Regions from separate parts of the Lysinibacillus sp. BSL11 genome, predicted to be linked through region 2. Evidence: predicted binding sites of a transcription regulator. Region 2 holds the regulator's gene; the other holds the start of a gene.
The links. The regulator CtsR, encoded in region 2, represses protease genes until heat stress. The targets are predictions, from matches to a motif close to ATGGTCAATAAAGGTCAAACA.

Region 1 (15,176 bases), on a different contig from region 2:
CTTCTTTTAATGCTGCATTAATTGTTTCTTTCGATACATCTGCTTTTAGTTCTACAACTAAGTCAACACATGATACGTTAGGTGTTGGCACACGCATAGAGAAACCATCTAGCTTACCTTTTAATTGTGGCAATACTTTTGATACAGCTACTGCTGCACCTGTTGTTGTTGGAATCATAGACACTGCTCCAGCACGTGCACGACGAGGGTCAGAGTGTGGGAAGTCTAGAATTCGTTGGTCATTTGTATAAGAGTGAATTGTTGTCATCATACCACGTTCAATGCCAAATTTCTCATCAAGTACTTTAGCTACTGGTGCTAGACAGTTTGTTGTACAAGAAGCATTGGAGATCACATCATCAGTTGCTGGGTTATAATCCTCATGGTTTACACCCATAACAAATGTAGGCATTGCCCCTTTTGCTGGTGCTGATAGAATCGCTTTTTTCGCCCCTGCTTCAATATGCTTGCCTACTTCTTCCATTGAACGGAATCGACCCGTACATTCAAGCACTACATCTACGCCTAATTCGCCCCATGGTAATTGTGCAGGATCTTTTTCAGCATATACTTTTACACGTTGACCATTTACTACGAAAGAATCTTCATCTGCATTGACTTCAGCATCATAGATACCGTGTACTGAATCATATTTCAATAAGTGCGCAAGCTGACCAGCATCTGTTAAGTCGTTTACGGCTACTACTTCAAATTCATCATGCTTCATTGCCTCACGAAATACTAAACGTCCAATACGTCCAAATCCATTAATCGCTAATTTTAATGCCATTGTTAATTCCTCCAATAATGTGTGATGTCTGTCTCTATGAATAGAGACATCAAAATTTACTTTATGCTCATTCAAAAAATGCTTTAGCACTTTCTGAGATCGAGTGACATGTTTACAACTTTGCCATCATTCAAGATGGTTATTTTCTATAGAAGATATTTTAGCAGCAATTGCTTTGGCCGCTGCTTCATCTGTTACAAATATGGTTTGCTTAGGTGCTACTTTAAAATAAGAAAGCATTGCATTGACCTTCTGTTTTCCTGCTGCAACTGCAATGACCTGTTCACTGTTTTGTACCTGCTCAAGCTGGATACCAATTGTGCGTATACGATGTACTATTTCTCCATCGGCATTGAAATAATAGCCGAAAGCCTCACTCACAGCACCTTTTTCCTCAAGAATTCGCAAATCCTCAGGAGATGAGTTACGACGAATAGCCATTTCCTCTGCGGAGCCAATCCCATGAATGACGCAATCTGCTTGATCATAGAAGGCCATCATTTCTGTAACCATCGGCTCTGTTAGCATCGCTTGATAAGCTTGCTCACTTAAATGCTCGGGTAAAAATAAAGTACGATATTGTGTTTCCATTTGCATGGCAAATGTTGCAACAAGTGTATTGGCCTGCATTTGCATTTCATGTCCAATCCCCCCGCGTGCAGCGACAAAAGTGATATCCTTTTGTCCGTCTAAAGGATGTAAAAACTGCGCAAGTGAGGCAACAGATTTTCCACCAGTGACAGCTACAACTTGCCCATCAAAAGCAGTCGACATAAATTGCAATGCTGCTTCTTTGCCGAGCATGGTTAGGATTGTATGATCCTCATTGTAATCACCAGGAACTACGACTACACGTTGGATGCCAAAGTGGCTTTCAAGCACTTTTGCAAGCTGGGTTAAACCAGACCATTCATAAACGATGGCTCTTAATTTTTCAATGACTATTACACCATCATCTGTACATACCATACCCGACTTTTGCGCATCTAATAACCCTTGCTCACGTAAAATATCAGTTTCTTTACGTATTTCTCTTTCTGTCATTTTCAGTGAATCAGCTAGTGTACGTCGTCCAATTGGTTGCATGAGTTGAACGGCTTGCAATATTCGATATCTTGCTTGCAGAAGCGGATACATTTCAGGAAGTAGCCTTTGCTGTGCCTCTGGAACAGTTAACATATCTATCTACTCCCCTAATTAATAGTTGTGGGTTTATTTTTAACCCACTTAATTATTTTGTGTCCCACTTATGGTTTTATTATAATATGCATTGTTTTAAAGTGCAAGTAGTTGTCTTGTTCTGGATAAAAAAAGCCTCATAGCTCTAAAAACAGCTACAAGACTTTGTTGTACTTATTTAGTAAAAGATAAAATCGCATTCTTTTTAAAACCTTCTAAAGCTTTTGTTGCTTCAGTTTTATTTGTAAACTCAAAAATACGAACGTCCTTTTTCTCAAATACTGTAATAACCCACATTGTAAAATCTCCCTTCACATCATTCATTTTTGTAATATAACAACCACTAAAATTTGTGATACATTCGTTAAACTGTTTTATAACAACTTCTTACTTGATATTTATTCTACTCCGATTTTTAGGAAAAGAAAGAGTAATGTGAAGGTCTTCACAAACTGTTCAAAATCAAACCGCTTTCATTGAACAATTTGTGAATTGTGAGAATGACACCTAATAATAAAGTCATTTATACCGTTAATAATTCTTTATACTTTCAGTAGATTAACTGCCTAATCGCTCCATTAACGTGGCATAATCTAAATGACCATACTGAATGACGACACCCTCTTTTTCAACTACCGGAATCATTAGCATATATTTTTCATGTATACGATCATCCTGCTCTATATCAATTATTTCAATATCAAATAGAACATCTTCCTGAACAAGCTTTAATGTCTGTAGCCCTTCTACACATAAAGGACAATTCGCCCTACTAAAAAATTTAATTTTCATAGATAGCACCTCCTCCTTTATTATAAACGATGTAGTATTGAAGAAATGGCCACTATATCATTAATGACATAATGTTGATGGATGACGCTGCTAGAATGTATCTACCAGAATTTAAAAAGGATAATCTTATTCGTTTAAGTATTTCTCAGGTAGATGAACCATTAATTTATACTGGTATTGAGGAACTAGCACTGTGCATTTCATCATTTGAACGTAAAATGCGCTATCCAAATCCAATTCACCTATTGTAATTAAAAAAGGCATTGATTGTGAGCAAGCTACACATCAATGCCTTTCGTTTTAAGTTATTTTAAATGACTATCGAAGAATTTTACCATGGCATTATAGAATTCAATTCTATTTTCTTCATTTGCGAAACCATGTCCTTCATTATCTTTTAGCATGTACTCTACATCCACACCTCTAGCGCGTAAGGCTTCCACAATTTGATCAGATTCTGCTTTGTTCACACGCGGGTCATTTGCTCCTTGGGCGACAAATAATGGTGTTTTGATTTTATCTGCATGGAAAACAGGTGAAACAGCAGTTAACAATTCTTTGTCTTTCTCTGGATGACCTACGCGCTCATAAAACATGTTACGCATAGTTTCCCAGTAAGGAGGGATGGTATTTAATAATGTAAATATGTTAGATACACCTACATAATCAACTGCAGCAGCATATAAATCAGGTGTATACGTAATACCCGCTAATGTTGCATAACCACCAAAGGATGCCCCATAAATACCGATGCGATCAGGGTCTGCAATGCCTTGGTCAATTGCCCATTGGACACCATCAGTGATGTCATCTTGAATCTTCAGACCCCATTGCTTATTACCAGCTTGAAGGAACTCTTTACCATATCCAGTTGACGAACGGAAATTCACCTGTAGCACTGCATAGCCACGATTAGCTAATAATTGTACTTCTGGATTGAAGCCCCACATATCACGTGCCCAAGGACCACCATGAGGATTGACAATAAGAGGGAGATCTTTCGCTTCTTTATTTTTCGGTAAAGTTAAATAACCATTAATCGTTAAACCATCTCGGCTCTTATATGAAATTGGATGCATTTCTGCAAGTTCATTCGGATTTAACCAAGGGCTTAAAGTAGCCAACTCGGTTAATTCATCTGTCGTAGAATCGTAATAATAATATTTTCCATAGACAGTATCACTTGAAACACTCACAATAAATTTGGTCATTTCTTTATTGTAATCATTGATACCAAGCTCACTTTCATGCACATTCAGCTTGCTTTGGATTTTACGGAAAAGCTTTTCAAAGTTCTCGTCAAAGAATTGGTAATGTGTTTTATCTGTTATATATGCACCATATAGCAATTTATCGTGTTCGGCACTATATAAGACACCAGAAACATCTACCTGATCATTAGACATAATTACTTCTTCATTACCTTTTAAGTCGTATTTTACAACTTCTACTTTGTCTCTACCTTTGTTTGATGTAGCATAAATGTATTGATTGTCTTTTGAGAAAGCTAGTGGCATTACTTCATCTCCAGCTTCCATTTCAACAAATGGCTTGAATTCATCCTTTTCAGAATCTCGATAAAGAATCGTTCCTTCCACACCATCTGAGGCTACGGCAATACGCACATTTCCATTGCGATCTGCTAGCCAGCTAGCAATATTACCTGGATTTTTTGCAACGTGAGTTGTTTCCCCAGTCTTTACATTCAGCTTGTAGACATCAAAAACTGTTGCATCTTCCTTATTCATCATGATAAGAATTTCATCTTTAACACCTTGTAGGCCACTTAATATCCCAACTGTGACGTTTGGATATGGTGTTAGATCTTTTTCCTCAGAGCCATTAAATGTTGTAGAATAAATATGGAAGTTTTCATCTCCACCTTTATCCTTTACGTATAGTAAATTATTATCCTTCCAGAAAAATCCTGCAACGTCCCGATCTTTTGAATTCGAAACACGAACAGGCTCACTATCATCATTCATCTTTTTCACGAAAACATTGGATCTGTTCTCCCAAGCAGAGGAAAAAGTAATGTAATTGCCATCTGGCGAAAGTTCATAACCGAAATTTCCAGGGTTTTTCATAAAGTCTTCAACTGAAATTTCCTTTACACCTTCATGATTAGAACCATTTTTTATTTGTTTTGCATTGTTTAAAATTTTTACTGCATCTTGTTTTGAAATTGCTTCTGTATTTGATGATAAGCCATTAAATAAACCAATCTTATTGGCCTTCTCTAAATACTCAGCAAGTGAAGTCTCTTTTTCTTCTTTATTTAACGCTCTAACTAAAATACGAGCCACTTCATCACGTTTAATAGTCAAACTTAAATCTGTGAATTCTCCAGCCTTTACCCATTTATCAATAATTTGTTGACGCATTGAATCTGAGCCGTGCTGGAATGTTAAAGTTGTTACAGCTAAATTCAAAAATTCCTGCGCTGATACACGTTCTTCCTGTGCTATTACGCTGCTATTTGTTTCATTGGTAGCACGAACATCTTGCATTGTTGCAGGAATAACTACAGAGGTTGTTAAAATGATTGCTAACGATGCAGATAAAAATCTTTTTTTCAAAATGATTCCTCCCTATATCAGTTTACGTTATATCGATTGTCGATATATTTAAATTATAACAATTCTAGCATTATTGTCAATAATTGAGAGTTATTTAATTAAGCCAAAATGAAAGCGAACTAAATAGAATAGTTCGCCAATTCCTCTATTAAAATTTCCTGCTTGCTCCCCCACCAGCAGAAGATCCTCCACCAAATCCTCCAAAGCCCCCTCTACTCGAATGTCCTCCACCAAAACTACCTGGATAACCGCCATAGCCTCCAGAGCGAGGACCTCCGCCACCTTTCGAAAAGAATGAATAGATAATAATAACAACGATAATGATTAGGATAATTAACCAAGTGGGTATGTCATCCTCTTCTTTTGTTTGCGCTGGCAAATCACCGTTCCAATTATACTCTTGGGCAACAGCGCGAAAAACTTCAGAATAGGTTGCTTGAAAAGCTTGATCTAAATTACCAGTACTTGCTGAGGGATAAAATGCATTATCTAAAATGCGTCCTAATTTACCATCTGGTAATGCTCCCTCTAATCCCTGGCCCACGGCAATTACAACGTCGTTATTTCCTTCCCCTTGACCTAAGGTAGCTAAAATCAAGACACCGTTATTTTTTTCCTTGTCACCAATGCCCCATGAACGAATCAATTTTGTCGCATACATTTTCGGCTCTTGTCCATGAAGACTATCAACTGTGACTACCATGATTTCAGCACCCGTGCCTTGATCCAACTGCTCGGAATAATGATTTATCTCTTCTTTGACATTGGCAGAAATTACATTGGCAAAGTCATGTATATACGTATTTTTCATCGGTGATGGCATCGTTGCTTCCGCTAGATTCGAGAAAAAAAGAAGCACCGAACAAACGATGATCATCTGTATAATGCAACGTTTCATTAATGTGTACCCGATTGACTAAAATCGATAGATGGTGCTTTGTCAGCTCCTGCTGCGGCTTTAAAGTATTCTTTTTGTTCAAAGCCAAACATCCCTGCCATTAAATTCCCTGGGAAACGCTTAACATGTTTATTGAATTGCTGCACCTCATTATTGTAATCCTCACGTGCTACAGCCAGACGATTTTCGGTACCTGCTAGCTCATCCATTAACTGGCGGAAGTTTGCATCTGCCTTTAAGTTTGGGTAATTTTCTACAACTACTAGTAAACGACTAAGAGCGCCAGTTAAAGCATCATTGGCAACAGCTTGCTCCTTTGGTGAGCTTGCACTTCCCATTTGTGCACGTGCCTCCGTAATATTCGCTATCACCTCTTGCTCATGATTCGCATAGCCTTTCACAGATTCCACTAGATTGGGAATCAAATCATAGCGACGTTGGAGCTGATTTTCAACTTGTGCCCATTTAGAATCAACATTTTCCTCGGCTGTCACCAGACTATTGTATTTAGGTATAAATAATAAGGCGATTACAACAAGAATGATGACAATTATTCCAATTGGTCCAAGTAACTTTTTCAATTTTAAGCCTCCTTGACTTGCTTTTCCTTCTATCTTTAGTCTACATTTTTACCTTTACATTTATACCGTATGAAATTGAATTGACATGACATACTAAATACTGCAACAAAAAATTATTGAGGAGGCGTTTTTTTTGTCACAATCGTTTTACAATGAATCATCAAACCAAACAAATTTAAATCAACAACATAGCCTAAATCATGGTGGACATGAAATGATGGACATGCATGAAACAATTGGCGAAATTATTGCAGGTATGAACCAAGCGATTATTTTGCGTCCCCATGTAAAAGATCCTGAATTACTCAACATTTTGGATCGCCAATATAATTTCACTCTTGGTATGTACAATACGATTGTAGAGTCCTTTAAAACAGGACACGATCCATCTGTTCCAACAGGACGCTACCAAATGGAAACAGGAAATGATTTCAAATATGGCCTAAATCCTGGTCAACCAAAAAAGCCAATGCAAAACGCTAATGAAATTAATGATGAAGCTATTTCTGGATTTTTACTAGGTGCTCAAAAAGGAGCAGCAAAATGTATGACAACTGCTGCGTTGGAGACAACAAACCCTGTAGTTCGTCGCGTTGTTGCGGATAGTATTCCTAACTGCATTGAAATGGGATACGAATTATCCATTTATCAAAACAAACACGGCTATTATCAGGTGCCTCAGTATTCCCAACAGGATATGCAAACGATGCTGAATGCATTCGACACAACATCTAATCCCCTTCATTAAATAACAACAGAGCATGGTGAATATTCACCATGCTCTGTTGTTTTTAGCACAAAAAAAGCGAACGACATGCTCGTTCGCTTTTTCTGCTTTATAATACTTTTCCTAAAAACGCTTTCGTACGGTCGCTTTGTGGATTACCGAATAGTTCCTCTGGAGACCCTTCTTCTACAATATAGCCCCCATCCATGAAGACTACTCGATCGCCTACTTCACGAGCAAAGCCCATTTCATGTGTCACAACAACCATTGTCATCCCTTCAGCTGCTAGATTTTTCATAACATCGAGCACCTCTTTTACCATTTCAGGGTCAAGTGCTGAAGTTGGTTCGTCAAATAAAATAGCTTTTGGCTTCATTGCTAAGGCACGAGCAATCGCCACACGCTGTTGCTGACCACCAGAAAGCTGCTCAGGATAATTATAGGCCTTGCTGTCGAGCCCAACCTTGTTTAATAGCTCATGTCCTAGAGCTTCTGCGTCTGTACGACTCATTTTACGAATTTGCATAGGTGCCATCGTGACATTATCGATAACAGTCATATGCGGGAATAAGTTAAATTGTTGGAACACCATACCCACTTCAGCGCGTATTTCATTGATATTCGTTTTAGGATCATTAATTTTTACATTTTCAATATAAATAGCACCATCCGTTACTTCTTCTAACATATTGATACAACGGAGAAATGTACTTTTTCCTGAACCAGATGGCCCAATAACACAGACAACTTGTTTTTCTTGAATTTCATAATCGATTCCTTTTAATACTTCAAGCTTGCCAAAGTATTTGTGTAGGTTTTCAATTCTTATCATCTTGCTTCCCGCCCTTCTACCTTAGCTTTACGAGGGACGTAACTATTGCTAAATCGTTTCTCGATAAATGCTACAATCTTCGTTACACCATATGTCAACACTAAATATAATAATGCTGCAACGATATACGGTTCCCAGAAGCGGAAGCTTGCACCAGCTACGACCTTACTAGCATATAAAATATCTGGTGCTGCAATTACAGTTACGAGTGAAGAATCTTTTAATAATGCAATAAATTCATTCCCCAATGGCGGGATCATACGTCTAAAAGCTTGAGGCAAAATGACCTTACGCATCGCTTGGTTATGCGTTAATCCAAGAGAGCGAGCAGCCTCCATTTGCCCTTTTGCAATACTTTGAATCCCTGCACGGAAAATTTCCGCATTATAAGCAGCACAGTTTAAAATAAGCGCTGTAATCCCTGATACCATATAACCTAAAGAATGACCAAAAATTGTTGGAATAACTGCTAAGTGAATTAACAAGATTTGTACAAGCATCGGTGTTCCACGGAATAAATCGATATATAGTTTAGATGGCCAATAAATCCATTTCTTACTCGATAATTTTCCAAGGCCTAAAAATAGCCCTAATAGAATACCGCCAAAATAACCACTAAGTGTCAAAATAAGTGTTACGCCAATACCTCGTATAAACATATCTCGGTAGTTCCAGACAATGTCCCAGCGTAAGTCAAAGATGTCCATCCGAAAACCCCATTCCCCTTTAAATTACGATTAATAAATGAGCCGTTAGCACAGTTACTATGTTAATAGCATCATTTCATTCATTTTTATTGAAAATCAATGCCTGTAATTTCTTTTAATTTACCGTTTTCTTTAATTTTTTTAAGACCTTCGTTTAATTTATCTAGCAATTCTTTATTCCCTTTTTGAACCATGAAGCCATAGTATTCTTTTTCGAATGCATCATCTTCAATTACTTTTAGTTTTTGATCTGGGTGAGCTTTGATATATTCATAAACTACTGCGTTATCTCCGATAGCTGCGTCAACATTCCCATTTAACATTTCTTGAATAGCGATTGGCTGACTTTCAAAAGCCATAATATTTGTACTTGCTTCCCCTTGTAGCTTTTTCGCCGCCATATGACCAGTAGCATTGATTTGTACAGATACTTTTTTATCTTTTAATTCATCAAGAGATTTAATTTTTGAATCTTCTTTCACAACAATTAATAACTGAGACTCATAATACGGTTCTGTAAAATCAAATGATTCTTTACGCTCTTCCGTAATTGTGATTCCAGAAGCACCGATATCTGTTTCACCGTTTTTAATTGTTTGGAACACTGGCTCCCATCCTATATTATTCCACTCAACCTCAAAGTCCATCTCATCTGCAATAGCTTGTAAAATATCGACATCAATCCCTACAATTTTCCCTGAATCGTCAACAGATTCAAATGGTGCAAAAGTGGCCTCAGTACCTACTTTATAAACTTTTTTGCCATCTCCACCATCTTCTGAAGAAGAGCTACCTGAAGATGCATCATCTTTTGTACCACATCCTGCAAGTGTTAATGTTAATGCTGCAATTATCATCAGTAACATCCAACCTGTTTTTTTCATTGTATTTCCCCCTAGTTCGATAATTTTCCGAATTACGTATTATTTTTCGCAATTCGGAAATGTTAGACTATTAGGTCAATTATATTAACATTATAGTATTTAGACAACAACTTTTCGCATAAAATTAAATATTTTTTCATATAAATTTATATTAAATTCATACAATTTGGAAAAATATGTATAAATAACAAGAAAATTAACCTAAAACTAATATATATACAATGAGAACCATGCCAAATTTCGATAAATTTAGGCAAAAAAAAAGAATCCCCTCAGATAGGATTCTTTTTTTCGACTATTTCTAGTCTCACGTACAGTATGTTCACTAAAAAATAATTTGGAGTTGTTGCTTTTTTGAAGGTTTGAAAGGAATAAATAGGGGAATAATGCCAACTAGGACAGTATTCCCTTTATTCTTCCTCTCGATCTCCAGTAAGCAGGCTGCTAAACTACTTATTAGGAGATGAGCTATAACAGTATATCAATTAATCAGTAAAATGGCGCCCTCGGAGGGAATCGAACCCCCAGTGCAAGAACCGGAATCTTACGTGTTATCCATTACACCACGAGGGCAAAAGACACAAAAAAAAAGTACTCACTCTAGGCTTACGAAAAGCATGATGTAGATAACCCTCATTTTTGAAGCATACCTGCAAAATAGTGACCTGTACTTTAAACCTTATAACCTTAATCATTATACAAGCCTATCCTATATAATTCAACCATAGAATGCAAAAACATTTTATTTTTTTAATTTCACTTTAGCAGGGTTAATATTTGACCTTCCCTGACTATAATGTGTATGATAAGGATACAGCTGAAATACAAAGGAAAATTTTCAGCAAAGGTATTCGAATTTAGCTTTTTAAGGAGGATTTAACATGAATTTAATTCCTACAGTTATTGAACAAACTAGTCGTGGTGAGCGTGCATATGACATTTATTCACGTCTACTTAAAGACCGTATTATCCTTTTAGGAAGTGCTATTGATGACAATGTTGCTAACTCCATTGTCGCTCAGCTTCTTTTCCTACAGGCAGAAGATCCAGATAAAGATATCTCTCTTTATATTAACTCACCTGGTGGATCCATTACGGCTGGTATGGCTATCTATGACACAATGCAAATCATTAAACCACAGGTCCAAACAATTTGTATTGGTATGGCTGCATCAATGGGTGCTTTCCTACTTGCAGCTGGAGAACCTGGTAAACGTTTTGCCTTACCAAATGCTGAAGTCATGATTCACCAACCATTAGGTGGTGCACAAGGTCAAGCGACAGAAATTGAAATTGCTGCTAAACGTATTCTATTCTTACGCGAGAAATTAAATGGCATTTTATCTGAACGCACTGGTCAACCACTTGAAGTCATTGCAAGAGACACAGATCGCGATAACTTCATGACTGCTGAACGTGCAAAAGAATACGGTTTAATCGATCATATCATGCACCGTAGCGATAATAAATAAAAAATAAAAGGCATCACAGAATTGCTCTGTGATGCCTTTTGTATTTAATGAGTGTTAATCTTCATTTTCTATAATTGTTGCTAATGCTGTAACCGCTTGCTCAGCATCGTTACCTTCACTGCTTAAAGTCACTTCGGTACCTTTAGCAACTGCTAAGCTCATAACACCCATAATGGATTTGGCATTTACTTTTTTCTCATCTTTTTCTAGAAAGATATCAGCACTAAAACGATTTGCTTCCTGCACAAATAGTGCTGCTTGTCTAGCTTGTAGTCCTAATTTTAATTTAACCTGGACTCTTCTCTCAATCATTCTCAAAACTCCCCTTCACTACCGTTCGTCTGTTAGTTTTATCTTACCTTACTTACTGGCAAAAGAACAATAAGCGATTAGCATGACATTCATACCTGAAAAGTATGATAACTTAACCACCTATTTTTTCACCACGCCTTAATGCATCCGCAATCTCATCAATTTTTCTCAATCGATGGTTAACACCTGATTTACTAACCGTTCCACTAGATACCATTTCACCAAGCTCTTTTAATGTCACATCTTGGTATTCAACACGGAGACGTGCTATTTCACGAAGCTTCTCTGGTAGTTGATCAAGACCAATTGAATTTTCAATAAATCGAATATTCTCAACCTGCCGTAATGCTGCTCCAATGGTTTTATTTAAATTGGCAGTTTCACAGTTCACAATACGGTTGACACTATTACGCATATCTCGCAAAATCCGAACATCTTCAAATTTCATCATAGCCTGATGCGCGCCAACAATATTAAGGAAATCTGAAATTTTTTCCGCTTCCTTTAAGTAAGTCACAAAGCCCTTTTTACGTTCAATTGTTTTGGCATTGAGTTCAAATTCATTCATTAAATCCATTAATGCCTCACCATGTTCTTTATATAAAGAATAAACCTCTAAATGATAAGCCGATGTTTCTGGATTATTGACGGAACCTCCTGCTAAAAAGGCTCCTCTTAAATAAGCTCTTTTTTGGCCACTCTTTTGAATGAGCTTTCTTGAGATAGTATGGTTAAATTGAAAGTCGTCTGAGATGATTTCTAAATCAATTAATAGCTCACGTGCCCCTTCTCTTACACGGCATATATACACGTTATTTTTTTTCAATCGCATCTTCTTACGAACAAGTAATTCCACATTGTACGGATACAATTTTTTCATAATCGTATATAGTCTTCTGGCAATTGCAGCGTTTTCGGTTTGCACGTCTAAGCTTAGTTGTTTATTTGCAAAGGATAATGAACCATTCATACGAATTAGGGCAGAAACTTCTGCTTTCATACAATGATTGTCCGCTTCTATTTGTGTCAATTCTTTTTTTGTTTCAGAAGCAAAAGACATATCACGCCCCCCTTTCAATCATGATTTCTATGTATATGTTCATCTTACCATATACAATAAAGCCATTATGTTTCTATTATTGGTCCTCTTACTTTTTGATGGTAAATATCAGCATAATCTACCAGCCATTCTGCAACATTTGTAGCATTATGTCGAACCGTTCCATCTGGTCGAATTGTAGCAATGTCTCGTTTGATAACTTCTAATCCCATACTTTCAAGCTTTGCCACATCAAATGTTACTGGTTCCGCTCTTTCTTCTTTATACAGTTCTTTTACAGGGTTAGGGAGTTCTTCATCATTTACTAAAATGGAATCGATAAAATCATGGCCAACATGCCTATGTATGGCTGTTACATGATCGCCTGCTGTATAAGAAATGGTTTCACCCTTTTGTGTCATTAAATTACAAACATATATTTTTCTTCCTTTAGCCTTAACAACTGCTTCACCTATTTCCTTAACAAGCAAATTCGGAATAATACTGGTATATAAGCTTCCTGGTCCTATTAAAATATAGTCTGCACGAAGTATTGCACGAATAGCTTCTGGTAACGGTTGCACATTTTCAGGTACTAAAAAAACGCGATTAATGCGTTTTGTCGCTGTCGGGATTTTTGATTCTCCCTCGATAATTGAACCGTCCTCAAGCACAGCATGTAAGGTGATTTTTTTATTTGCAGCTGGAATAACTCGACCATGAACTTTTAAAACCTTTCCCATCTCACTGATAGCATGATTGAAATCACCTGTAATATCAGTAAGGGCTGTAAGCATTAAATTCCCTAAGGAGTGACCTCGTAAATCTTCAGATGCCGAAAAACGGTATTGAAACATTTGCTCTACAAGGGGCTCAATATCTGATAATGCTGCAATCACATTGCGTACATCACCAGGCGGTGGGATATCGTAATCATCACGTAAACGACCTGAAGATCCACCATCATCTGCTACTGTTACAATAGCAGTAATATCAAATGGGTGATGCTTCAGCCCGCGAAGTAACGTGGAGAGCCCTGTGCCACCACCAATTACTACAAGCTTTGTTTGCTTTTTCCCCATTCACTCATTCCTTTCTACGATTAATATCACGATGCGTAATAACCGTATTTTCCTTGCCCGCAAAATATGCACCAAAAAATTCTGCTAATGTCACGGAGCGATGCTGGCCCCCAGTACAACCAAAAGCAATAACAAGCTGTGATTTGCCTTCTTGTCGATAGAGAGGAATCATAAAGTCTAATAAATCCGTCAGTTTTTGTATAAGGATTTGCGTATCTTCCAACGCTAACACATAAGAAGATACCTCTGTTTGAAGACCCGTTTTTGGACGTAGCTCCTCCACATAATACGGGTTTTTAAGAAAACGAACATCAAACACTAAGTCCGCATCAATCGGCATACCATGTTTAAAGCCAAAGGACATAATGTTAACGGTAAAAATAGTATCTGCCTCACTTGCAAATTCTTTGACGATTTTTTCACGTAATTGCTTTGGTTTCATGTTAGATGTGTTATAAACAAAATTGGCACGACCCTTTACTTCAGATAAAAGTACTCGTTCCTGTTTAATTCCATCTAGAGGTAAACCATTCACTGCTAATGGATGTGCACGTCTTGTTTCTTTATAACGTCTGACTAATGTGGCATCATCTGCATCTAAAAATAAAATACGAGCAACAATATCGCCTTCTTTTAGTATATGGTCTAATGCGCCAATTAGAGCATCAAAAAAGTCGCCTCCGCGCATATCCATTACTGCTGCAATTCGGGTACTGTTTTTACCAGAATCTCTTAATAAGGTTAAAAAAGTTGTAAGTAACGCAGGTGGTAAATTATCAATACAGTAATACCCTAAATCCTCAAAGCTTTGAATAGCTACTGTTTTCCCAGCCCCAGACATTCCTGTAATAATAACCAATTCATGTGTACTTTGTTGGCCTTCAACCACCACTGTCATGCAACTCCTTTATTGTTCTTTTGAAATTTGTATTTTCTGATGAAGTAGTTCAAAATTCGTTGTATAGTCAAACGTGCCATACTGAATGCCAGATTGCGAAACAGCAAATTGTAAATTAGTTCGATCTCCTTCAGCCATTGGCAAGTGTGCTAAATCCTCTACTGGGTGCCATGCAAGTTTGCCTTCTCTTGTTTCTTCAAATGGTACTCCATCTATATCCTTAGCAACAAATGTATAGAGCATCCATTCATCCACTACGTCATTGTTTTCTTTAATGATCATCGTATAAACACCCTTTAAATGAACATGTAAAGGTATGACGTTTGTCTCTTCTTGAAACTCTCGAATAGCAGCCTCAAAGATTGACTCGCCACTCTCCATTTTCCCTCCTGGAGCTACATACC
Region 2 (15,176 bases):
GCCTCGACGCGCTCTTGTAATAATGCTTCAATTTCTTCGTCTAATAGTTCTTCTTCTTTTGCAAATTCAATACCTAAGACGTCACCTAGTACTTCAAAGGTTTCAATAAAGGTTTCTAATACTTTCTTGCAAGTATTGGCTTCATTTAAATAAATATTAGCAATACGAGCTACTTCAAATAATACAGAAATAGCGTTGGCTGTATTAAAATCATCGTCCATTGCCTCTTCAAAATGCGCTTTTTGTTCCGTAATTTTGTTCAGCCATTCTTCTGAATGATCTCCTAAGCTTACGGTAGTCGTAAGGCGGTGCTTCACATTGTTGTATGCTGTACGAATGCGCTCTAAACCTGACGCAGCAGCTTCTACTAGATCCTTCGCAAAGTTAATTGGATGACGATAATGGACAGATAGCATGAAGAAACGCAATATCTGCGGGTCAATTTGTTTACGGATATCATTCACAAGAATAAAATTCCCAAGAGATTTGGACATCTTTTCATTATCTATATTAATATACCCGTTATGCATCCAATAACGCGCAAATGTTTTATCATTGTGTGCCTCTGATTGAGCAATTTCATTTTCGTGGTGAGGGAAAGTTAAATCCTGCCCACCAGCATGAATATCAATAGTATCTCCTAAATGTTCACGAGCCATTACAGAACACTCAATATGCCACCCTGGACGGCCATCTCCCCATGGGCTTTCCCAGAATATCTCACCTGGCTTAGCAGCTTTCCATAAAGCAAAATCTAACGCATCATCTTTTTTCTCGCCTGCTTCAATACGAGCACCGATTTTTAAATCGTCAACTGATTGGTGTGATAATTTACCGTAGCCATCAAATTTACGAGTACGGTAATACACATCTCCAGCAGACTCATAAGCGTAGCCCTTTTCAATTAGCACTTGAATAAATTGAATGATATCGTCCATATGCTCTGTCACACGTGGATGAACATCTGCCTTTTTGCATCCCAGTGCTGTAACATCTTCAAAATAGGCTGCAATAAAACGCTCTGTTAATTCATGTACTTCTTCACCAAGCTCATTTGCAGCTTTAATAATTTTATCGTCTACATCCGTAAAATTGGAAACAAACTTTACATCATAGCCTTTATACTGAAAATAACGACGTACTGTATCATAAACAATTACAGGACGTGAATTCCCAATATGGATATAGTTATAAACCGTAGGACCGCAGACATACATTTTTACCTTGCCCTCTTCCAACGGTACAAAGGTTTCCTTTTGTCGTGTTAATGAGTTAAAAATTTGAATACCCATTGTATTTCACTCTCCTTTTCTGTTGAATAAAAAAAGCGCCTCTATCACTCCTAAAAGGAATGACAGAGACGCTCGATTTGCGTGGTTCCACTCTGATTGAAGACAAAAAGCCTTCCACTTTGGACATCCATTAACGGGGATGATTCGATAAAGCCTACTCTCGTTCAGCTTTATGCTCAAAGGTGCATTTCAGTTTTGCCTAGGCTCAGACCACTTTCAGCCGATGATGGTCCTCTCTTAAGAGCATGCGCCACTTACTTCTCCTTATCAACGCTTTTTCAATGTAAATACATTTTACAACGAAAGAATGAATTGTCAATAAATTTATCTTTATTGTGCAAATTTCTCCACACGGTCAATTGATTTCTCTTTACCAATTAAACAAATGGCGTTCGGCAACTCTGGTCCATGTGTTTCACCAGTTGTCACAACACGGATTGGCATGAACAGATTTTTACCTTTATGACCAGTTGTCTTTTGTACAGCTTTAATTGCAGCTTTTACCGCATCTGGTGTAAATTCTTCTAGCTCTTCCAATTGCGCTTTAAATGCTGCCATTACTTCAGGTACTTGCTCTCCTGCTAAAACCTCTTTTGCTTCTTCATCATATTCAATATGGTCGTTAAAGAATAGGCTAGATAATTCGACAATTTCTGCACCAAAGCTCATTTGGTCATGATAAAGCGCGATTAAATCCGTCGCCCAAGCATGTTGCTCTGCAGTCAATTCTTCAGGTAATAAGCCTGCTTTTTGTAGGTGTGGTAAAGATAATGCTACAACTTCTTCCAAAGACAACTTTTTAATATATTGATTATTCATCCATGTTAGCTTTTGTTTATCGAACATAGATGGTGATTTTGAAAGACGTTTTTCATCAAAAATTTTGATAAATTCTTCTTTTGAGAAAATCTCTTCTTCTCCCTCTGGAGACCAACCAAGTAGCGCAAAGAAGTTAAACATCGCTTCAGGAAGATAACCTAAATCTTTATATTGCGTAACAAATTGAATAATCGATTCATCACGCTTTGATAGTTTTTTACGGTTTTCGTTAATAATTAATGTCATATGACCAAAGCGTGGATATTCCCAACCAAATGCATCAAAGATCATCATTTGCTTAGGTGTATTCGATAAATGCTCCTCACCGCGGAAAACGTGAGAGATTTCCATAAAGTGATCATCTAAAACAACTGCATAGTTATATGTTGGAATACCATTAGCTTTTACAAGTACCCAATCACCAATATCTTTAGACTCAAATGTAACTTGTCCACGAACTAGATCTTCAAATTCGTATGTTACATTTTCAGGTACACGCATACGGATTGTGTATGGCTCACCTGCCGCTTCTTTAGCAGCGACTTCATCTGCTGATAAGTGGCGACATGTACCATCATAAGTAGGAGCAGCTACACCTCTTGCTTTTTGTTCTTCACGAGATGCTTCAAGCTTTTCAGAAGAACAGAAACATTTGTAGGCTACACCTTGCTCTAATAGTTTTTCAGCGTGTTCTTTATAGATATCAAGACGTTCCATTTGACGATAAGGCGCATAAGGTCCACCAATATCAATGGACTCATCATATTCAATACCTAACCATTTTAGGTTATCTAGCTGAGATGCTTCTCCGCCCTCTACATTACGTTCAATATCCGTATCTTCAATACGTACAATGAATTTACCGTTATGATGTTTTGCATATAAATAATTGAATAATGCTGTACGCGCTCCACCGATATGTAAATAACCTGTTGGAGATGGCGCGTAACGAACGCGAACTTCTTTCGTCATAATTAAAAGCCTCCTAAATTTTCGATCAAAAATTGACTTTGTTCATTTTACCACTCTGTTACAGGAAATAAAAGCGGGGTTCATCCACATTTATTTCTTGATCAATAGAATCGTTGCCATTGCCGCAATACCTTCCTCGCGACCTGTAAAACCTAATCGTTCAGTTGTAGTTGCTTTAACATTTACCTGTGAAGGCTCTGCGTGTAATAATTCAGCGATACGTTGTTGCATCTGCCCAATATAGGGTGCCATTTTAGGACGTTGTGCCATAATGGTACAATCGACATTACCTAGAGAATAACCCTTGTCCTCAACAATCTTCCAAATATACTCTAATAATTTTGCTGAATCCGCGTCCTTAAATGCAGGGTCTGTATCTGGAAAATGACGGCCAATATCCCCTTCTCCAATTGCTCCTAAAGCTGCATCTGTGACAGTGTGTAAAAGAACATCCGCATCTGAATGTCCTACCAGTCCTTTTTCATGCGGAATGGTAATGCCCCCAATAATTAATGGACGACCTTCTTCAAATGCATGTACGTCAAAACCTTGTCCAATTCGAAACATATTCATCTTCCTTTAATTAATATTTATCATTATCATATCAAAATTTGCCCTAGGTTGTTTGAAAAGCGCTTTAATAATTATCCTCCTATAGCAGTAATGGGCAGTTTAGAAAGCTACACTCTCTAGACTGCCCCATATTCTTTAAATATGATACTCTATATTTTTCATTTGACTGTTGCTAATATTCGGAGATGGCTGTGAATTATAGACACGTGAATAAGGGGGAACGGAGTGTGTTAGCCAAATATTACTCCCTAGGACGGAATCATGCCCAATCGTCGTCTCGCCCCCTAAAATAGTAGCACCAGCATAAATGACAACATTGTCAGCAATATTCGGATGACGCTTAATGCCCTTAATCGGATTACCATTTTCATCCAACGGGAAGCTTAGTGCACCTAATGTTACACCTTGATAAATTTTTACATTCTTACCGATAGTACAAGTTTCACCGATAACGACACCTGTTCCATGGTCAATAAAGAAAGATTCTCCTATGGTAGCCCCTGGATGAATATCGATACCTGTTAATCGGTGTGCATATTCTGACATAATACGAGGCACAATTTGTACGCCCATTTCGTATAACTCATGTGCGATGCGGTGAATATAAACAGCCACAATAGATGGATAACTTAGCAAAATCTCCTCTGTGGAAAGAGCTGCAGGGTCACCATTATATGCCGCTTGAATATCTGTTTGTAACACTTGGCGAATGGCAGGAAATCGATTAATCAAATTCATAACAATTTTGTCTGCTTGTTCACGGCAATACTTCTCGCAATTGGCAGGATCACTGTCCTCCATATTATAAAATAATACTTTTTCGATAATATCCCGCAAATCTAATGCTGTTTCACGTAGCTTATTACTGCAAACTACATTCACCCTTGTTTCATCAATAGGTCTTGTCATATAAATACCAGGGAACAGCACCTCATGGAAATTATCAATTATTTTTATAACCCGATCCCGTCCATCAAAGCCTATTGAGTTGTCAACATCGATGTACTGTTTATTTATACTAGTTAATGAACCTGTAATTTCTGGAACCTTTTGATTTAACCAATCATTTAATGACACAATAAACACCCCTCACATCTTTTCATCTATTCTATTACCTTATTAATCATATATCCACTATTTCATTTTACACGTAAAACGATCACAAATGGATAAAACCACTTTATTTGAGCTATTCCAACTTTTTATTCTCTTCCTACGCCTTCGCATCTAATTCGACTAGCAAAATGTCATTATTATCATACATATATGGTTGAACAGATTACGAAGCAATAAGGCATTCTGACCATACAATTTTCCCCAACCAAAACAAATAAAAAAGACTATCCATCCTCAAAAAACTACGAATGAATAGCCTCTATAAATAATATTTCTTAATGATTGTATGATCCACGCTTACGCAAGATTGCCTCACCAAATACTAAGTCTTCTTGTGTTGTCATTTTTACATTTTCATAACTACTTTCTACGATGTGTACCTGATGTCCGAGACGCTCCATTAGCATTGCCTCATCTGTCCCAAGAAAACCTACCTTTTCAGCTACGTCCTCTGCTTCCATAATTAATTCAAAACGAAATGCTTGTGGAGTTTGCACCATCCAAAGGCTTTCTCGATCAACTGTTTCCTCTATAATGCCATTATGTGATACTTTTTTCATCGTATCTTTCGCACGAACCCCTGCTATTGCTGCACCGTGATTATGCGCGTTCTGTACAAGCTTTGCAATGATATCATGCGTAATAAACGGGCGTGCTGCGTCATGGACAAGCACAATATCTACCTGTTGCATCTCTTTCATGCACGAATGGACCGAATGCTGTCGCTCAGCACCCCCATCAGGTAAACCCTTCACTTTGGTAATCCTATAGTCCTCTAGCATTTTTTGAATAAATCCACGTTCTTCTGGTTTTACAGCGAGCCAAATACCTGTGCAAGCGGGATCTTGTTGAAACACTTCTAGTGTGTGTACCAGAATAGGTTTCTCTAAAAGCTTTAAAAATAATTTATTTTGCCCTGCTCCCATACGCTTCCCACTTCCAGCAGCAGGTAGAACCACTTCATATTGCATTTTCCCACATCCTAATCGTCCTTCGGCTTAGCAAATATCATACGACCTGCCGATGTTTGCAGCACACTAGTAACTGTAACTGTAATTGCCTGTCCGATATAACTACGACCACCTTCAACCACAATCATCGTACCATCATCTAAATAGGCAACTCCTTGGTTATGCTCTTTACCATCCTTTATAACAACAACCTGCATATCTTCACCTGGTATGACTACAGGTTTCACTGCATTCGCTAAATCATTGATATTTAAGACTTTTACATGATGGAGCTCACAGACTTTATTCAGGTTAAAATCATTCGTAACGATGCATGTATCGTTGCCCATTTTTTTTGCAAGACGGACTAGCTTTAAATCTACCTCTTGTACATCTTCAAAATCCTCATCCGTAATTTCAACTTTTGTCTTACGCTCATCTTGTAATTTTTTTAAAATATCTAAACCACGCCGACCTCTTGTGCGCTTTAAGGTATCAGAAGAATCAGCTATATGCTGAAGCTCTGTGAGCACAAATTGAGGTACAACTAATATACCTTCAATGAAGCCTGTTTCAGAAATATCAGCAATACGACCATCGATAATTACACTTGTATCTAGCAGTTTGTAGCTTCCACGAACCTCCTGAGCCTCAGCATCTTCAGCAGCTTTTTTCTTCGTATTGGTACTACGTAATGTAAAAAGCTGTATGAGCTCATCTCTTTTTCTAAAACCTAGACGGAACCCTAAATACCCTAATACAAATGACAGGATAATAGGGAGTACTTCTGTGATAACAGGGAATTTTACACTATCAATGGCAAAGCCTAAAAAGTAAGCGACAATCAACCCAATTATTAAACCAAACGTACCAAATAATAAATCTCCGATAGGAACCTTAAACAGAACTTCTTCCATCCAGCTAATGAGCCTTACAAAGTAATCGGAAAATGCAAAAGATAGTGTAAACAGTAAAAGTGCGCCTAGAGCTACTGATACATAAGGATTATCTAGCCAAGGATTAGATGATAAATGAAGCAATTCGTATAATGGCGGTAAGAAAACAAGGCCCAATGCTCCTCCAATCAGTAAAAACGCAATTTGAACAAATTTTTTCACAAGCTGTCACCTCCTAATTGTTAGTTAAGATTATACATAGTTTATGGCAGAAAATCTTTCATGAGCTCAGTCAAATTCTCATTATTTTTGATGTTGTGTAACAAGGATAAGTTAGTTAGACAAAATTTCACAAATTTCTATTTTTGTTCGTACTAGATGACAATCCTTTATTCATTCATCAGCTATTATTTAGGACGATTATTCTTTTATTTGAGTTTCCGATATTCGCATCAAAAATTGAAGGAAAATGCATGTCAGATTAATATCCAACATGCACATTTTCCTTTATAACTCTCTAAAGCATGCATTTAGTGCATCTTTTATCGTTTCTACACCAACAATTTCAATTCCCTGCGGAAATTCCCAACCACCAATATTGGAAGAAGGAATGAAGGCTCTTTTAAATCCAAGCTTCGCCGCTTCAATGACCCGCTGTTCTATACGTGATACCCGACGGACCTCACCTGTTAGTCCGACCTCACCAATAAAACAATCCGTTGCACGCACTGCCTGATCCTTAAAACTAGATACAATGCTTGTCAACACTGCTAAATCTATTGCTGGCTCATCCAGCTTGACACCACCAGCAACTTTAATATATGCATCCTGAGCTTGTAGCATGAGACCCATACGCTTTTCTAGTACAGCCATTAGCAATTGTACTCGGTTTTGATCGACACCTGTGGCCATACGTTTAGGATAGTTAAAGCTTGTAGGTGTAACTAAGGATTGAATTTCAACAAGGATTGGCCTTGTCCCCTCCATTGATGCTACAATAGTTGACCCCGCCGCACCTTGTGAACGCTCCTGTAAAAATAACTCCGAAGGGTTTAGAACTTCCTTTAACCCTCCTTGAAGCATTTCAAATATAGCAATTTCATTTGTAGATCCGAAGCGGTTTTTTTGGCTTCGTAAAATACGATGATTATGATGTCTTTCCCCTTCAAAGTACAGTACAGTATCCACCATATGCTCTAAAATACGTGGCCCAGCAATTTGTCCCTCTTTTGTTACATGCCCTACTAGAAAAATAGCAATGCCTTTGGTTTTAGCGATTCGCATCAGCTCAGCTGTACATTCACGAACCTGTGAGACACTACCAGGGGCGCTTGTTACTTCTGGATGAAAGACCGTTTGTATGGAATCGACAATAACAAATTTAGGCTGTACTTCATCAATGGTTTGGTTTAAAAACTCTAGGTTTGTTTCGGAGTATATGTAAAGCTCTTGAGAAATCACTCCTAAACGCTCTGCTCGTAATTTCGTTTGACGAATAGATTCCTCTCCAGAAATATAAAGTACGCGATGCCCTTTATTCGATAGTAATGCGGAAACCTGTAATAGTAATGTTGATTTCCCTATTCCAGGATCGCCCCCGATCAATACTAGAGAACCAGGTACAATGCCCCCGCCTAATACACGATTGAGTTCGCCCATTTCTGTTGCTACACGCGATTCTTCAGTAGCTTCCACTTGGATAATCGGGATTGCCTTTTGTGTGACTGTAGCAGAATGTTGAAATGCTCCTCGTGGACCTTTTGCAACCATCTCTACTTCTTCCACCATTTTATTCCATTCACCACACCCAGGGCATCTTCCCATCCATTTAGCAGACTCATAGCCACAGCCTGAACATACAAATTTCGTTTTTTTCTTTGCCAAATTGCTTTCACCTCGAATATTTGTTCTTATCCTTAATTGTACAGAAAAAAAGACAGCTTGGCACTTAAAGCCTCACTGTCTTTCCTTGAAATTATTTAGAGATGGATACTCCCTCTTTTTTCTTTACAACAAACTCATCGTTTACGTAATCAATGATAACCTGATTACCCTTTTCTACATTACCCTTTAGTAATTCTTCCGATAATCGATCCTCTACTTGTTTTTGTAATGCACGACGTAGTGGACGAGCACCATATTGAGGGTCATAGCCTTCTTCAGCAATTTTCTCAAGTGCTGCATCAGTCAACTCTAACGAAATATCTTGCTCTTTCAAGCGTTTTGTTAAAGCATTGCCCATCATCGCAATGATTTCTTTTAAGTGCTCTTTTTCTAATGCGTGGAAGACAATCATTTCATCGATACGGTTTAAGAATTCTGGACGGAATGCTTTTTTCAATTCTTCTAACATCGTACCCTTCATGTCTTTATGCTTAGACTCTGCACCGCCTACATTGAAACCAAGGCTCTTTTGGTATTTTAATGCATCCGCACCAACGTTTGAAGTCATAATGACCACTGTATTGCGGAAGTCTACTACACGTCCCTTAGAGTCTGTTAAACGACCATCTTCAAGCACTTGTAATAGAATATTGAATACATCAGGGTGTGCCTTTTCAATTTCATCTAATAAAACGACTGAATATGGCTTACGACGAACTTTCTCTGTCAGTTGGCCACCATCATCGAAGCCTACATAGCCTGGAGGTGAACCTACTAGACGAGAAGTCGAATGTTTCTCCATATACTCGGACATATCAACACGAATCATCGCATCCTCATCGCCAAACATTACTTCAGCAAGTGCTCTTGCAAGCTCTGTTTTACCAACGCCTGTAGGTCCTAAGAAGATAAATGAACCAATTGGTCGTTTTGGATCCTTTAGGCCTGCTCTTGCACGACGTATTGCACGAGAAATTGCTTCTACCGCTTCTCCTTGCCCTACTACACGTTTGTGTAACTCTTCTTCGAGCTGTAATAACTTGGAAGATTCTTCAGAAGCAATTTTAGCTACTGGAATTCCTGTCCACATTGAGACAACTGCTGCTACATCATCCACAGTTACTTTAGATTCGGCTTTACCTTGCTCTTCTTTCCAATTTTTTCGGGTAGCTTCAATTTCATCCTTCAGCTTTTGCTCTGTATCTCTTAGTGCTGCTGCCTTTTCAAATTCTTGACCTGATACGGCTGCATTTTTTTCAGAACGAACATTTTCAAGCTTATCCTCAAGCGCCTTTAAGTTTGGTGGCACTGCGAATGAGCGTAAGCGTACTTTAGAACCCGCTTCATCGATTAAGTCAATCGCTTTATCTGGTAAGAATCGGTCAGAAATATATCTATCACTCATTTTGGCCGCTGCTTCAATCGCTTCATCTGTAATTTTCACACGGTGATGCGCTTCATAACGATCGCGTAAGCCTTGAATAATTAGAATAGCCTCTTCCACTGTCGGCTCATCCACTTGGATTGGTTGGAAACGACGCTCTAAGGCTGCATCCTTTTCAATGTACTTGCGGTACTCATCAAGTGTTGTGGCACCAATACATTGAAGTTCACCACGTGCTAAAGATGGTTTTAAGATATTTGATGCATCAATCGCACCTTCAGCACCACCCGCGCCAATTAATGTATGCAATTCGTCAATAAATAAAATGATGTTGCCTGCTTGGCGAATTTCATCCATCACTTTTTTCAAACGATCTTCAAATTCTCCACGATATTTTGTACCTGCAACAACTGTCCCCATATCTAAGGTCATTACACGTTTGTCACGAAGGATTTCTGGAACTTCATTATTAATAATTTGCTGTGCCAATCCTTCAGCAATCGCTGTTTTACCAACACCTGGCTCACCAATCAATACAGGGTTATTTTTCGTACGACGCGATAAAACCTCAATAACTCGTGTAATTTCCTTGCTTCGGCCAATGACAGGGTCTAATGTACCTTCACGTGCAATTTGTGTTAAATCACGTGCTAGGCTATCTAATGTTGGTGTATTGGCAGCTTGAGCTGCTTGTTGGCCAGATTGTGCATTATCATTATTACCTAATAGCAATAATACTTGCTGGCGAGCTTTATTTAAGCCGACTCCCGCATTGTTTAAAACGCGAGCTGCCACGCCCTCACCCTCACGTATAAGCGCCAATAATAAATGCTCTGTACCGATATAGGAGTGACCCAATTTACGTGACTCATCAACAGATAATTCAATTACTTTTTTAGCTCTTGGCGTATAATGAACGATTGGACCGACATCTTCTTTGCCCTTACCAACTAATTCTTCAATGCCAGCTTCAATCGTTTGAGGACTAATATCAATGGCTTCTAACGCTTTCGCAGCAATACCGCCGCCTTCACGTATAAGCCCTAATAGAATATGCTCTGTACCGATAGATTCGTGCTTCCAACGAATAGCCTCTTCCTGAGCAAGCTGTAATACTTTTTGCGCGCGTTGTGTAAAACGATTAAACATCATATAAATCCTCTCCTTTTTCCCCATTTATAGGCTTATTCGCATGTTCTTGGGATAATGTCTCACGAAGCATCTCCGCTCGTACACGATCCCGTTCAGCAGGTGGTAATGCCTCACCTGCATAGTGCTGTAAAAAACCTGGTTGCATACTAACAACACATTCATTTAAGGTCGTTGCTTGTATACCATCAATCAATTGTAAATCTACTCCTAAACGAACATTAGATAGGCAAGTAGCAGCTTCCTCACTTGTTAAAATCCTTGCATGTGTAAGTGTGCCTAAAGCTCGATATACGCGATCTTCTAGCGCAAGCTCTGCCTTTTCCATTAATTTACCTCTTGCATGTCGCTCTTTTTGAATAATCTTTTCAGCGACACTTTGTATATCTGCTAATATATCTTCCTCTGTCTTCCCAAGTGTAATTTGGTTAGAGACTTGATAAACATTCCCTAAATTTTCGCTTCCTTCACCATATATACCTCTTACAGTCATTCCTAAGCGTGTCATGGCATTTATAATTTGATTCATTTGCCCAGTTAATGTAAGAGCGGGTAAATGCATCATGACGGATGCTCGTAGCCCCGTACCAATATTCGTTGGACAGCTTGTTAAATAACCAAAAGTATCTCGAAAAGCATATGGTAATACTTTCTCTAGGATACGATCAATCTTATTTGCTTGTTCATAGGCACTTTGAAGTTGAAAACTTGCTGTCATACATTGAATGCGTAAATGATCCTCTTCATTCACCATAATGCTAACGGATTCATCTTCAGAGAGTAGTATAGAGCCCACTTGCTCTTTTTTAGCCAGTTGCGGGCTAATCAAATGCTTTTCTACAAGAATTTGACGCTGTAAAGGGGTTAAATCCTTTATAGCAAAATAAGCATAATCATTTTGAAGCGTTGGGCTATCGCTGATTGCATGTGTAACGGCCTGTTCCACTTGCAGTGCCTCATTTTCTGAAAATGCTAATGGAAAACGATAGCCATCTAAATTTCGTGCAAGGCGGATCCGTGTACTAATGACGATATCTGAGTAATCATCTTTGATATGCATCCATGTTGGTGTCGCACGCTCTAAAAATGATTCAATCATCATGTCACATCACCACCTTCAAATTGTAGATGCTTCTCTAGCTCTTTGACTTCATCACGTAGCTTCGCCGCTTCTTCAAACTTTTCTTCATCTACGGCGGATTTCATACGCTTGCGGATATCCTCTATTTGCTTTTTAATAACATACACATTACTGCGAGCACCAGGCATTTTACCAATGTGTTGTGGACCTGCCTGAATACGATTAAAAAGCTTTGGCAAATGATCTCCAAATGTGTCATAACAGCTTGGGCACCCGAATTTTCCTTCTTTTAAAAATTGCTTATACGAAAATCCACATTGTGGGCATGTTTGCTGCTGTGGTTGTACCTGTTGTTTTTCCCCCACCTTTTGCCATGTAGGAGAGCCAAACCAGTTAGACAATAACTGTTGAATAGATACTGGCTCTTGTTTAAACTCTGCATGAAATGGATGGAATTGTGAGGCGCAGACGTCACAATAATGATGCTCTACTTTTTGCCCACTTTGAACTTGTGTTACTGTAACTGTCGCATTACGTTGTTTACAATGTTCGCATATCATTTCCATCACCTCACTATTTTTGTTGTTCATATTTTATTGTTGTCAGCATTGCTCGCAATATTTTTGATCGAATGACATCTCTTAATGGGAGATGCAAGTCGATCGTGGAGCGATCAATTGCTGCTAACATTAATTTCGCTTCTCGCTTGGAAATTACCTGCTCATCAATGAGTCGATAAACCAAATCTTCTGCCATCGTTTGTGATGCCCCACCTTCAATTTGCCTGAGAACATCGTCGATCAAATCAATCTGTGAATTCGCGCGGACACGTAAAATTCGAATGTATCCACCACCACCACGTTTGCTCTCAACAAGGTAACCCCGCTCGGCAGTAAATCTTGTATTAATAACATAATTTATTTGTGATGGTACACATTGAAATTTATCAGCAATTTCACTACGTTTAATTTCAATATGCCCTTCCCCACCTAATTCAAGTACTTGCTTTAAGTAACCCTCTATGATGTCTGATATATTACGCATTTTAGGAATACACCTCGCTTGCTTCACTGACTTTGACTATCTTTGACTTTCTTTGAGTATATTATACAAAACGCTTGAAAAAAATTGCAATGATTTCGCCCATAGAAAAGTGGAAAGTCTTGAAAATGGCTTTTTAATAAACGAAAAAGGCACTTTTCGATCATTTGTTTACGGTTTAATAATTTCCTCATACACCTAATGTACCCTTATTCGTCATAGAAAAAACGCAAGCATATGCAACTAGCATATACTTGCGTCTATGAAAATTATACCCAGCGACCAACAATTGGATAACGCCAAGGTTCATCAGACAATGCTTTTACGATACCGATAATCGGTACCACAAATAGCATAATGCCGAAAATGATTAAAAATGGTAAGCCAATAAGGACAAAGCTTAAAACAACAGAGATAGCAATTAAAACACCCATGACAATTTGGAATAGCAGTGCTTGAATAGAAATTGCCTTTATTTCCTCATCCGAACTAATTAAAAAGAAAATAATGGGCACTAACCATGGCGCAAAAAATGCACTTGCGTGTATGATTACTTTAGACCATTTAGACTCCATATATATCAACCCTTTCTTTGAACTTTATTCTATGTTTTATGTACTACTATTTACGGAACTATACCCGCAATAGTTTCACATTAAGAAGGATTTTTTAAAATTTTTTTGAAAGGCTGTGAGGAGCGTTGGAATTTAACAACACATTAGCAAATGAATATGAAAAGGGTATTCGCCGTACATTGCCTAGTTATGATACCATGCTACGTTTAATACAAACTTTTTATCATTCTAGGCTATCAGAAAATGCTAACATGTTAGTCGTGGGAGCAGGGAGTGGCAATGAAATTATACAGCTTGCAGAAGGAAGACCTCACTGGTCATTTACTGGCATTGATCCATCAGAATCCATGCTTACTATAGCTAAAGAGCGTTTGCTCACTCTACCAAATAATATGTCATTCCATCAGGCTACAATACTAGATGCTTCGCTGTCCTCTACTCAGTATGATGCAGCAAGTTGTGTTCTCGTCTTGCATTTTATTCACGATTATAAAGAAAAGCTAGAAACAATAAAAGCAATAGCAAGATATTTGAAACCTGGAGCACCGTTTGTCCTTGTTTCAAAATATGGTCAGCTAGGATCTTTAGAAACAGAACTACAATTTGATTTATGGCGTTCTTATTGGCTACAGCATACTAGACTTTCTTTATCCGAAGTAGCAGAGATGGAAAAATCCATTCGTTCCCTTTCTTTTATGAGTGAAGAGGAAATTTTAACACTTTTACAAAGTGCGGGCTTTACTAAACCTTCTAGATTTTTTGCCACTACTTTGTTCGGTGGTTGGGTATGCTTTAAAGAGGATCGCTAACTATTTTGTAGTAAATAATTTGAGGTGAAAACCGTGATAAGCACCATCGGCATTACAAAGCAGCAACAATTGTTAAAGGATTTTCCATTAGAAGAGATACATCAGCAAGAATTTGAATGGTATTGGGTTGATTTTAATTGTCCTACAGCGGAGGAAGAATTATTGTTGGATACATTTTTCCACTTTCACCCTCTTGCTATTGAAGATTGCTTAATGAGGTTGCAGCGTCCTAAGCTCGATTTCTATGATGATTTTCATTTCTTTGTCATTCATCGAGTAAACGAAGAGACGTTAGCTGCGGAGGAGGTTAATATTTTTGCCTCCAATAAATTCATCATAACCTTCCATAAAAATCCTGTCCCTGAGATAGAGAAGGTGCAAAAAATGCTGGAAAACCAACCGAAGAATTGGGAGCGAGGTACTGTATACCTAACGTATCAAACCATTGATAAAATTGTTGATAGTTATTTTCCACTCGTTTACAAAATTGAAGATCATCTAAATGCTTTAGAAGGTGAACTTACATACCAAAGTAATGTAAATGCCATGAAAATTGTCTTCGAGTTCCGTAGTGACTTGCTTGACTTAAGACGTACTATTTTACCAATGCGTGACCTTTTATATCGCATTCTTAA

Region 1: the regulator CtsR is predicted to act here: its motif matches at 10,744-10,764, upstream of clpP (ATP-dependent Clp endopeptidase proteolytic subunit ClpP).

Annotation. Positions count from the first base shown of each region.
Region 1 covers NZ_JAVGCX010000003.1:86,126-101,301, reverse strand. The annotation lists gene gap (type I glyceraldehyde-3-phosphate dehydrogenase) at 1-790, opposite strand, end outside; gene RCJ95_RS04795 (sugar-binding transcriptional regulator) at 917-1,969, opposite strand; gene RCJ95_RS04790 (hypothetical protein) at 2,144-2,266, opposite strand; gene RCJ95_RS04785 (glutaredoxin family protein) at 2,528-2,761, opposite strand; gene RCJ95_RS04780 (hypothetical protein) at 2,857-3,012, shown strand; gene RCJ95_RS04775 (S9 family peptidase) at 3,067-5,340, opposite strand; gene RCJ95_RS04770 (TPM domain-containing protein) at 5,489-6,238, opposite strand; gene RCJ95_RS04765 (LemA family protein) at 6,238-6,819, opposite strand; gene RCJ95_RS04760 (spore coat protein) at 6,953-7,567, shown strand; gene RCJ95_RS04755 (amino acid ABC transporter ATP-binding protein) at 7,656-8,378, opposite strand; gene RCJ95_RS04750 (amino acid ABC transporter permease) at 8,375-9,085, opposite strand; gene RCJ95_RS04745 (basic amino acid ABC transporter substrate-binding protein) at 9,172-9,969, opposite strand; tRNA gene RCJ95_RS04740 (tRNA-Arg) at 10,468-10,542, opposite strand; gene clpP (ATP-dependent Clp endopeptidase proteolytic subunit ClpP) at 10,851-11,441, shown strand; gene RCJ95_RS04730 (HPr family phosphocarrier protein) at 11,496-11,753, opposite strand; gene whiA (DNA-binding protein WhiA) at 11,866-12,813, opposite strand; gene RCJ95_RS04720 (gluconeogenesis factor YvcK family protein) at 12,879-13,874, opposite strand; gene rapZ (RNase adapter RapZ) at 13,879-14,772, opposite strand; gene RCJ95_RS04710 (NUDIX hydrolase) at 14,782-15,176, opposite strand, start outside.
Region 2 covers NZ_JAVGCX010000006.1:55,563-70,738, forward strand. The annotation lists gene cysS (cysteine--tRNA ligase) at 1-1,292, opposite strand, end outside; T-box leader at 1,354-1,572, opposite strand; gene gltX (glutamate--tRNA ligase) at 1,623-3,083, opposite strand; gene ispF (2-C-methyl-D-erythritol 2,4-cyclodiphosphate synthase) at 3,174-3,650, opposite strand; gene epsC (serine O-acetyltransferase EpsC) at 3,792-4,733, opposite strand; gene ispD (2-C-methyl-D-erythritol 4-phosphate cytidylyltransferase) at 5,048-5,743, opposite strand; gene RCJ95_RS08575 (PIN/TRAM domain-containing protein) at 5,755-6,840, opposite strand; gene radA (DNA repair protein RadA) at 7,126-8,502, opposite strand; gene RCJ95_RS08585 (ATP-dependent Clp protease ATP-binding subunit) at 8,594-11,038, opposite strand; gene RCJ95_RS08590 (protein arginine kinase) at 11,028-12,137, opposite strand; gene RCJ95_RS08595 (UvrB/UvrC motif-containing protein) at 12,134-12,676, opposite strand; gene RCJ95_RS08600 (CtsR family transcriptional regulator) at 12,690-13,160, opposite strand; gene RCJ95_RS08605 (DUF4870 domain-containing protein) at 13,427-13,732, opposite strand; gene RCJ95_RS08610 (class I SAM-dependent methyltransferase) at 13,858-14,541, shown strand; gene corA (magnesium/cobalt transporter CorA) at 14,575-15,176, shown strand, end outside.